DNA from 2 places in the Cloacibacterium normanense genome. Region 1 is predicted to be linked to the other one. Evidence: riboswitches for the same ligand, from Rfam matches in the RefSeq annotation. Region 1 holds a riboswitch; the other holds the start of a gene.
The links. Region 1 has a riboswitch for S-adenosylmethionine ahead of EB819_RS05880 (hypothetical protein). Riboswitches for the same ligand answer to the same signal wherever they lie in the genome.
Positions count from the first base shown of each region.

Region 2: linked by a shared signal. The riboswitch ahead of EB819_RS04725 (Na+/H+ antiporter NhaC family protein) and the one ahead of EB819_RS05880 (hypothetical protein) in region 1 are both predicted to bind S-adenosylmethionine.

Region 1 is NZ_CP034157.1:1,274,809-1,279,744, reverse strand. Features, by position in the region: partial or broken gene EB819_RS05890 (IS3 family transposase) at 1-340, opposite strand, end outside; gene EB819_RS05885 (hypothetical protein) at 539-1,135, opposite strand; gene EB819_RS05880 (hypothetical protein) at 1,246-1,527, opposite strand; SAM-I-IV-variant riboswitch at 1,581-1,681, opposite strand; gene EB819_RS05875 (helix-turn-helix transcriptional regulator) at 1,732-2,724, opposite strand; gene EB819_RS05870 (hypothetical protein) at 2,812-3,669, shown strand; gene EB819_RS05865 (hypothetical protein) at 3,793-4,206, shown strand; gene EB819_RS12915 (hypothetical protein) at 4,239-4,361, shown strand; gene EB819_RS05860 (hypothetical protein) at 4,732-4,936, shown strand, end outside.
Region 2 is NZ_CP034157.1:1,029,637-1,034,572, reverse strand. Features, by position in the region: gene EB819_RS04735 (DUF6266 family protein) at 1-66, opposite strand, end outside; gene EB819_RS13005 (helix-turn-helix domain-containing protein) at 846-989, opposite strand; gene EB819_RS04725 (Na+/H+ antiporter NhaC family protein) at 1,840-3,159, opposite strand; SAM-I-IV-variant riboswitch at 3,196-3,292, opposite strand; gene EB819_RS04720 (helix-turn-helix domain-containing protein) at 4,061-4,603, shown strand; gene EB819_RS04715 (IS3 family transposase) at 4,606-4,936, shown strand, end outside.

The DNA.
Region 1 (4,936 bases):
CTAAGCTTTTTTTTACGATGTCATAGCGTAGAACCAAATCTGCTACCATCTCCTTCAATCGGGTATTCTCTTTCCTCAAGTTAGAAACTTCATCACTGGTGGCTTCACGGACAACATCTCCGTTGAGACGTTTCTTTCCAGCTTCCATAAACTCTTTGTTCCATGCGTAGAATTGCGATTGAGCAATGTTGTGTTTTCTACATAATTCTACAACAGAGGTCTCTGCACGAAGTCCTTCCATTACAATGAGAATTTTTTGCTCGGCTGTAAAAATCCTTCGTGTATTTTTACGAATGTCTTTTACGAATTTTTCAGTACTTTTTTTCTTAGGTGTTTCCATAATTAAATGTAATTCTTTTTTTTGAAAACACTCCTTAACTTTTTAATATCTAATGTCCACTTTTTGCTGACGATTTACATTTTATTTCCTATCAGATGTATCTTGTTTGATAGAACAATTATCCTTTTCCTTCAAATCTTTTTCTTATTATTTAGCTCATAGTCTTCGATGTAAATAATACTCCTTCTTGTGCAATTGTTACTTTTCCAAATTTATTTCTTGTATCCAATCCTTAAGTTCTTGTTTTCCACCTTTTTTCTTGCACCACCCACAACCAAATTCATCAAAATAGGCACTAATCATGATAGGATGCTTTGCACCGCTAGGACAGTTAGCTACCCATTGCCCTTTTTCCTCATCAAAAGGTTTGGGATGAAGTCCTTTTTCTCGTAAAAAGTCTAAAAAACTAGAATTGAACGTAGTGGTAGTTTTTACGGAAAATTTCTTCACGATAAGTTCCCATTCATTTTCAGTTAAATTTTTACCAAATTTTGAAACCAGTGGAATGCCGTAGATAAGCCTACGATTGTTAACGATTTTCTCTATTGCATGACTTAAGTTTTCGGTATGAGATTTATTCTGGTCATATAAGTAGGCATCATTCATTTGAGCTATACTATTGATGGCTCCTGTTTCTAAATAATGATAATAGTCTTTCTCTGAAAATAGATCTTCAGTAATGATTAAAGTGTTATTCTTAATTTGATATCTGATATCAATGTAAAAAAATGCAATTGCACTTTGGTATTCCAAGGTAATCAAATGTTCTAGTGATTGTTGATGTATAATTTGCATCGTGAATGAATTAAGTTTTTATGCGACTTGTATATTATTATCTTGTTGTTCAGTAAAATAATATGTTGAATTTCCTTGCTCTGTATTGAGATATAAACTAATAATTTCGTTTAATGATAGGTGCTGCTGATTTGTAAGCATTTAGAAACCTGATGTTCTAAAAAAGATTCAAACAATTTTAACTCATTACAAGAATGTATGGCTTCACTTATTCTTACCTTTAAAATTGTTGTTATTTTTTCGGTCAAACCAGTGTATTTAAAATACATATTTGTGATATCACAAATTGTAAAAATAAATTTCGGCTTACGAAAGTTGAAGCTGTTTTTTTGGGTGTTAAAAACGGCAGGATTTGTTCTGAATTTAAGCGTAGTGCTTTGTCTTTTGCTCATAAAAATAATTTTTGAATTAAATTTTATTTTTATCAGCAGGAAAAAGTTGTGGGTATAACCTTATATTTTGGCGGATGCCCTCATACTTTACCACCGTGGATTTTGGTCTCTCGGTTGGTGTTCCGGTATTTTCTGGAAGCTCCTGATGATTTACAATGCAAAGAAATAGCTTATGTATGCAGTCTATCTGCATAACAAGAATTATTAGAAATACAATGCAAATTGTTTTTGGATACGTTCTTTTAAAGTTTCTACCAGATACTCAGGTTCCAGAATCTTTATTTTATCACCAAAAGATAGTAAAAGAGATTCAAGTTCGTAATTGTGTTTTACGTATAAGGTTAAGAGGTTTCCTTTTATTTTTTGTGATCCATGAAGTGGTTTAGTTTTGATATAGGGTAAAGATTCTTCGCTTATTTCTATTTTCACTTGTATGGGGGTATGCGTAGCAATATCAGTTACTCCTATTATGTCATCGAAGTATTCATCATAGTCTATGATGGCTTCTCTATAAGACTCATTGTTAATAGCAATACTTTTTATGCGATCTAAGGCAAGATTCTGTACAGCTTCTTTTTCGTGATTTTCTCCAAACAAAAACCATCGGTTATTATATTGCTTTAAAAATTGAGGAGAAAAATCTATAAAAATATTCTGATCACTTCTGAAACTGCGATACTCTATTTTTAAAGTATTTTTATGACTGATGTGTTGATAGAGGGGACTTAAATTTTCTACGCCTACTAAAAATTCATTTTCCTGAAAACTGATGATTTTTCTCTCATCTTTTGTAATGTCTAATACAGAATATATTTTTGTTTGAACGGTTTCCATTCCAACAAGTCCTGGTAGATTTTTAATTCTGCTTATACTGTTAAGAACTTCTGATAGGGCAAGCTTTTCCCTTTCAGTTAAAGGTTTTTTAAGGATGGAAAAATCTTCTTCCTCATATCGGTAATACACTTTTTTTCCATCGGCTATGGAAATAATTGGCGCATCATATCCTGCTGCACTTTTCATGAATTTAATGTCTTCTAGAATAGTTCGCCTAGAGACAGACATTTCATAGCCAAAATGTTCCGTAAGTTTTTCTCCACAAACACTGATCAAGTCTTCAATAAAGTATTTTTTATAAAAATTAGAGAAACAATGATCAAGTATATTGTAACGTAAAACTGCATTTTTGTTGGTGGCCATATCAATTCAAAAAAAAAATTATTGACTAATTTATAAAATCCTATCATTAAAAATGAAATATGTAAATTTAAGGATTAAATGATAACTATGAATGAAAGACTAAAAAATGCCAAAATAAAAGATATTGCAGTTACAAATCTCATATATTATGATTCTGTCAAAGAGGAATTTCTAAAACAATTTTGTTATAGAAACAGAATTTCTTATTTACCGGCTGCAGATAGAAAATCAGTTTATAAGTTAAATCATTCAGGTTTTACACCAATTTCTCTATCACAAGATTATTGTTTAGCTCCCGATGAACATCTTTTTGATTTGAATACAGTTAAAAAATTCGAAAAAATTGACGAAAATGAAATAAAGTTTTTGGTAGATAAGGGAAGCATTATAGGTGTTGTACATATTGTAGATTACAATAACGAGTTTGTAGCAGTCGAAATTTACCGAAGTTTTCATCGTTTTGAAAATGCACTTCGCAGTTTATTGATGAAGAATGGTCTTTCAAATGAAGATTTAATCTCTTGGGTCAAAATCAATCGCGATGCTGAAATGTTTAATTCTAATGAAGGATTTTATTGGTCCGATAAATATAAACGATTAATGCCTTTAGATCCAATTAAACTTTCAAAAGTTGAAAAACAAAGAAGTATGGTTTATCCGTTTCAAACTTTCTATTTCTCTGATTTGTTGGAATATGCACTTGACATAAATCTCTTAGACCGAAATATATTTATTACCAAATCACTTTATGAATTAAGAAATTTTATGGCTCATAATCGTCATTTTATTGCAATGGCAGAATCGGATGAAGGGCAATTGATTTATAATTTCAACCATCTTAAAAATTTTGTAAAAAATATAAATACATTCTTTTCGGCATCTGAAGAACTAGAACGTCTTTTAAATAACAATATAAAAACATCAGATTCAATTTTAATTTTCTGATGCAATTCTACTGCACATTTTATTTACATTTTTGTTATAAAATAATTACCAAGAAAAATACACATTTACAACATTCGAATTTCTTAAATTTATAATTTGGAAATATGTTAAAAACCTGTGAATATGCAAACTAATAGTACAGAAAAAATAGTAAAGACCTTCCAAGCGAGTATTTTTATAGGGTTAGAAATAGGATACAGCCAAAAGCCTATTGAGGAAAACGCTGTAATTGAGTCATTATCTGAATTGCAGAAAAAAATCTCAGAACAAAAAAATATTTTTTTGAGTGCTGCAGTAAGTAAAGTACTCATCGTTTTAAATGACCAGAAAGAGCCACATTTAAAAATAGATTTCTTAAACTATCCCAAATTTCCATTAGAAGAAAATGTTATAAAACATGAGGTAGTGAAAATCGCTAAACACCTCATGCAAGAATTTGAACAGAATAGGGTTTTAGTTGTTACCACTGATGAGACAATTATGTTGGAATTTTCAGATGATATTGACCCGAGAATCAATAAAAACGAACTTATTTAAATTAGAAATAAGTAACCTAAAACGTTATTAAAATGTCAAAATGGGGTAATCATAAAGTCATTAAAGAAAATGATAAACAAAATTTGTTTTCTGATATGAGTCTTGAAGAGATAGAAAAAGAATTATTAAATTATTTGGATAGAGAATATCCCTAAAAAATTAAATTTGAGCCTAAATTAATTGCTATTAAAGGTAGAAAAATCATTTTTGGAATGAAAAAACATTATGGCAATCTCGTGCTAAAAATACCAGAGTTAAATAGGTAAGACCCGATGGACTGGATTTCTAATCAGTGTCTTTTCAAAACTCATTTCATTCATTTTAATTAAATTTGTTATAAACTAATAAACAAAAACTCAAATACCGAACTCAAACAATTACTTACAATAAATTACAAACGAATATTTATTTCATTATAAGTGTCTTACAACTATACTTGGTCTATTTGAGTGTTGGTGGTAATTATAAAAACACTTCAAATATTAGAGTGAAACAGTATAAATAATGAAATTTACATTTATAGCAATGAAAAACACACTACTGATTTTAATGACTTTGTTTACATTTTCTGTTTTCGGACAAGAAACTAAATCTGAAGCTGGAGGACCTCCAAAACTTTCAGAGCTAATAGGATTTTGGAAAAAAGTCGAACTCCCAAATGAAGAGAAATTGAATAAAGTTAATCCTTGGCCGCAGAAATATCAATGGTTTGCATTTTGTGAAAATGGCA
Region 2 (4,936 bases), 250 kb from region 1:
GGCTCCAACTACGGGCCCTACTTTTCCGGAAAATCCACCAAGGATTCCTTTTTTAATTTCTGCCATGGCATTTATATTTATTTGTTATACAGGTCAAAAGTAGAAACAAATTTTTAAAACATTGATATTCTTATAGTTACATGTCTTTATTTGACTATTTTTGACCTTTTTTGTCTATAAAAGTCTGCCAATGACTCAGAATATCCCAATTCGTCTCTGTTTGTCTTTTTTTGTCCAGAAATGTCCACTTTTGACCACCTAAGTTTTACATTCCTTCGAGTGTTCTTCGAGAATCCTCCCATACTCCTTCGGAAAAAAGGTACTTTTTCCGAAGAAGACCAAAAGAAGAGTAAAAGAAAACTGCCTTCTGCTTTCGACTATGCAAAAGCATCGGTTCTGGTAGCAGTTAAGTCATCGATTATATTTCTAAGTCGTTGATTGAGCCTGTCGAAAGCATCGAAGGTGAAAAATTTTCATGTTGGATTTAAAAATAATTTAGATTCCTACGGAATGACAAGTGGAGTGGAAAAAATCATTTTCTTATACCATGAATTTTGCCTTCTGCCTTCGACAAGCTCAGGCATCGGTTCAGAAATCTTTGGCTCATTGAGCCAGTCTAAGTGAAATATTGTGGCTTCGACAGGCTCAGCCACCATCGACAGGCTCAGCCACCAAAGACAGTTTTAGGCATCAGTTCAAGAATCAGTTGAGTGACTGAGAGTAAAAAAATTTACTGGGAAAGATAATAATGAGTGAATCACCAGTTCCTGCAAATAAGTAATAGAAATATTAAAGCAAAAATGCTTTTTTGCAGATATAGAAAAACTGATGATGTAAATGAGCGACTAATCTTGGCAGCTTTGGTCTGCAAGATTTTTAAAATACTGTACAGGATAAAAGTATTTCTTCCCTATTCTAACAAAGGGAATACTTTTATTGCTTCTCATGCGCTGCAAAGTTTTGTCGCTAAAATTAAAAAGCCTTTTCATGTCCGCATTATCATAAAATAACGGCTCGCTTAAGCTTTTGGTGTGTCTTTTTTGGTCGGACATAACAATATAAAAACGATTTAATGTTAATTTGATAAGGCATAATTATTAGTTTTTTAATTAATTAATAGTACAATAATAGGTAATATGAAAAAAACTTGCAAACAACATCGATAAAAGTTATCAACAAGTAAGGGTGTGAAAAAAATTATAATAAAGTTTTATATCTATTGCATTAAAATCCGTGCACTCTATAGAACATCTCCGATGTTCCTTTGAGAACTCAAAAACGCTATCATTTCAACAACTCTCTGCGAACTTTGTGATATTAAAACTTTTAACCTAGGAACATAGACGTTGAAAAATTACCTATTTTAATTGATGTCCTAGGAAACCGCAAGCGTAAAAAAAATGAATAACCTTTTCGTTAAAAAAGTCTGCTGTTTAAGCTCGGCATTCTGCCGAGTGAGTTTCAGAGTTTTTAGAAAAGGTTATTTATTTTTAGCTGAGGATTTCCAGACTTGAACTTTTGGTTCTTTTGTTTCAAGACAAAAGAACATTAAATCTGAAAAGCAGAGTTTATTTGTTGATGCTGTGGCTTCGACAAGCTCAGCCACCAATTATTCCATTACACGGTGCCTGAGCGTAGTCGAAGGCACATTATTTCTATTGCATTAAAATCCGTGCACTCTCTAGAACATCTCTGATGTTCCTTTGGGAGCTCAAAAACGGCATTATTTCACAAAATCTCCGTGAACTTTGTGTTATAGAAACTCCAAAACCAAATAGAAAAATTCCACCCACGGTGCCTGAGCGTAGTCGAAGGCAGGGTCGGGGAAAAGAATTTTTCTCAACAAATACCTGAGCCTATCGAAGGCACCTTATTCCTTGACTTTCCCAAAAACATAGAACCCAATACCATCACCAATAAAAGCCCTAAATAATAAGAATGCGAGAGCATATCCACATAATTGATTTTATTTTTACTGTATCCGATAATCAATAAAACCTGAGCGCCATAAGGAAGTAACCCTTGAACGATACACGCAAAAATATCAATCACAGAAGCCATCTTTCGGGCAGGAACTTCAAAACGTTCAGAAATAGGTCTCAACACTTTCCCAGAGATTAAAATCGACACCGTATTATTGGCAATACAGAGATTTACCAAACCTGTAATCAAACCTGCTCCCAATTGTGCAGATTTGGCTGAGCTAATCTTAGCTTCTATTTTATTCAATAAATATTGAATCCCCCCTGCTTTTTCTACTAAGGCAGCCAAACCACCTGTAAGCAAAGACAATAGGAAAATTTCGGTCATAGACGTGAAGCCTTCATAACTGGCTTTGGCAAAACTCAACCACGTAAGGTTGCCTTGCCACAAACCAATGGCTCCCGCTAAAAATATCCCAATCACCAAAACAAGAAATACATCTAACCCTAAAAAGGCTAAAACCAAAACCACCAAATAGGGGAAAATAAGTTCCCAAGAAATTGGAGTTGGAGTGTAAGTAATAGGCGCCACAGGATTGCTGAAACCTATAAAAAGTAAGATCACCACCGTCAATACTACTGCAGGGGCAGCCAAATAAAAATTGGTTCTGAACTTATCTTTCATGCTGCTGCCCAACGTTTGAGCTGCTGCAATGGTAGTATCAGAAATCACCGAAAGATTGTCGCCAAACATGGCACCACCCAAAAGACTTGCCCCAATCAGGTTAAGGTCTGCTCCACTTTTTTGAGCCAACTGTATCGCGATAGGCCCTAATGCGACAATAGCGCCAACCGAGGTTCCAGAAGACAAGGAAAGAAATGAGGCCAAAAGGAAAATCCCTAGAGCATAATAATCTGCAGAGATATAGGTTAAACCGATATTCACCACCGCATCTACACTCCCCGAAACTTGTGCTACGGTAGAAAAAGCCCCTGCCAAAAGATAAATAATACACATGGTGAGTACACTGGATTCTCCACAACCGTGTAAGAAAGTTTTGATTTTTTCTTGATGAGGCAACCTAGACATGGCAAAGGCGGCAATAATACCGATACTCACGGCAATAGGCGATGGCAAGGCATAAAAATCTTGCAAAACGATTCCGGCACCTAAAAATGTACCTACGAAAATTAAAAAAGGAAGTAAACTGAGAAAATTTGCTTTTGTATGGTTCATAAAATTTAAAAATTTAACACAGGAACTTTACAAAAGATAGACAACATTTTTTCCAAAAAGTTTGGCTTATCGCTTTAGCACCTTGCTTGTTGTTGCAGGTTGCTACCTCCCGTAGAGGTTCCTGATAATAGGCGGCAAAAGTAATCATTATCTCCCAACGAACCAAATACAATCTATCAATCGCCCTCATAGACCATCAACACAGCCTTTTAACTCCTTGATTTCTAAAAATTAAAGAATAAAAATACTTCTTCCATTTCCTTTTTCAATACCCCAACATTTACTTTACCTCTCCTCTTTCTCTAAAAATATCTCAAAAATTAGAAAATAGAATTCATCTACTTTATGCCTTCGACTATATTCTGGCACAACATTTTTTATTGCACGTTGCCCTCGACAGGCTCAGGCAAAGTTTATCTTTGAATCTGTGGCTTCGTGAACTTCGTTCGCAGACCTTCAGTCTGTGCTCAGCCACCAACTTTATTTTCTAAACATTTTTTGCATTAAAAATCCGTGTGCTTTCTAGAACATCTATGATGTTCCTTTGGGAACTCAAAAACGCCATCATTTTACAAAATCTCCGTGGACTTTGTGATATAAAAACAAACACAAAAAATCCACACACAGTGGCTTCGTGAACTTCGTTCTCAGACTTTCAGTCTGTGCTCAGCCACCAACTTTATTTTCTAAACATTTTTTGCATTAAAAATCCGTGTGCTTTCTAGAACATCTCTGATGTTCCTTTGGGAGCTCAATAACGCTATCATTTCACAAAATCTCCGTGAACTTTGTGTTATAAAAAATTTTTATAAAACAATCGCTTTACCTCATAACCTCATCACTTCATCACTACATCACCTATTGTCTTGTCCTGAAATAGCTATACACAAAAATAGAGTATATGCAATCAAAAGAAGAGAGATTTTTAGCTCGCGAGAGTAAACAGAGTCATTACGACAAACGATTAAAAAAACAAATTGTTCAAGAGGTAGAATCAGGATTACCGAGAAAGGAGGCGATTCGGCTCTATAATTTAGGCCAATCCACCTTAGATAGTTGGATGCGAGATTTTGGTTCGCCTAACTACCTAGAAAATTTGAAACGTCGAACGTACACAGGACTAGAAAAACGTACAATAGTTACAGCGATAGAACAAGGTCTATTAACGATACAAGAAGCCAAGATAGCCTATAACATAAAGACAGACAAAGTAATTCGTAATTGGATAACACAGTACAAATCAGAAAAAGTCGAACTTTGTATTGGAAATAGTTCTATAATGGGAAATAAAACCACACCTAGGAAAGAACCAGAAAAAGAGTCTTTGGAGAAAGCATTAAAAGAAGCGGAGCTTAAAATTAAAGCCCTCAATACGCTTATTGATGTAGCCGAAGAACAGCTCAAAATAGATATTAGAAAAAAGTCTGGTGCCAAGCAGTCATAACAATGAAAGAATTCTATCCTAAATTGGGAATAGGGTTCTTGTGTAGATTGTTTGGCAAAACAAGACATGCCTATTACGATGGGCTTTGGCGAAAAGAAAACAGTCTGATAAAAGAAGACATAATCCTTCAAGAAGTTCGTACTATTCGTCGGGATCTGCCACAAGTAGGGACCCGTAAACTACACTATATGCTTCAAAATCAACTAAAATCTCATGCCATCAGTTTTGGCAGAGACTATTTATTTGATTTATTGGCAGCGCATCAATTGTTGATTAGAAAACGGAAACGTAAAGTCATAACAACAGATTCAAGACATTGGATGCGAAAATACA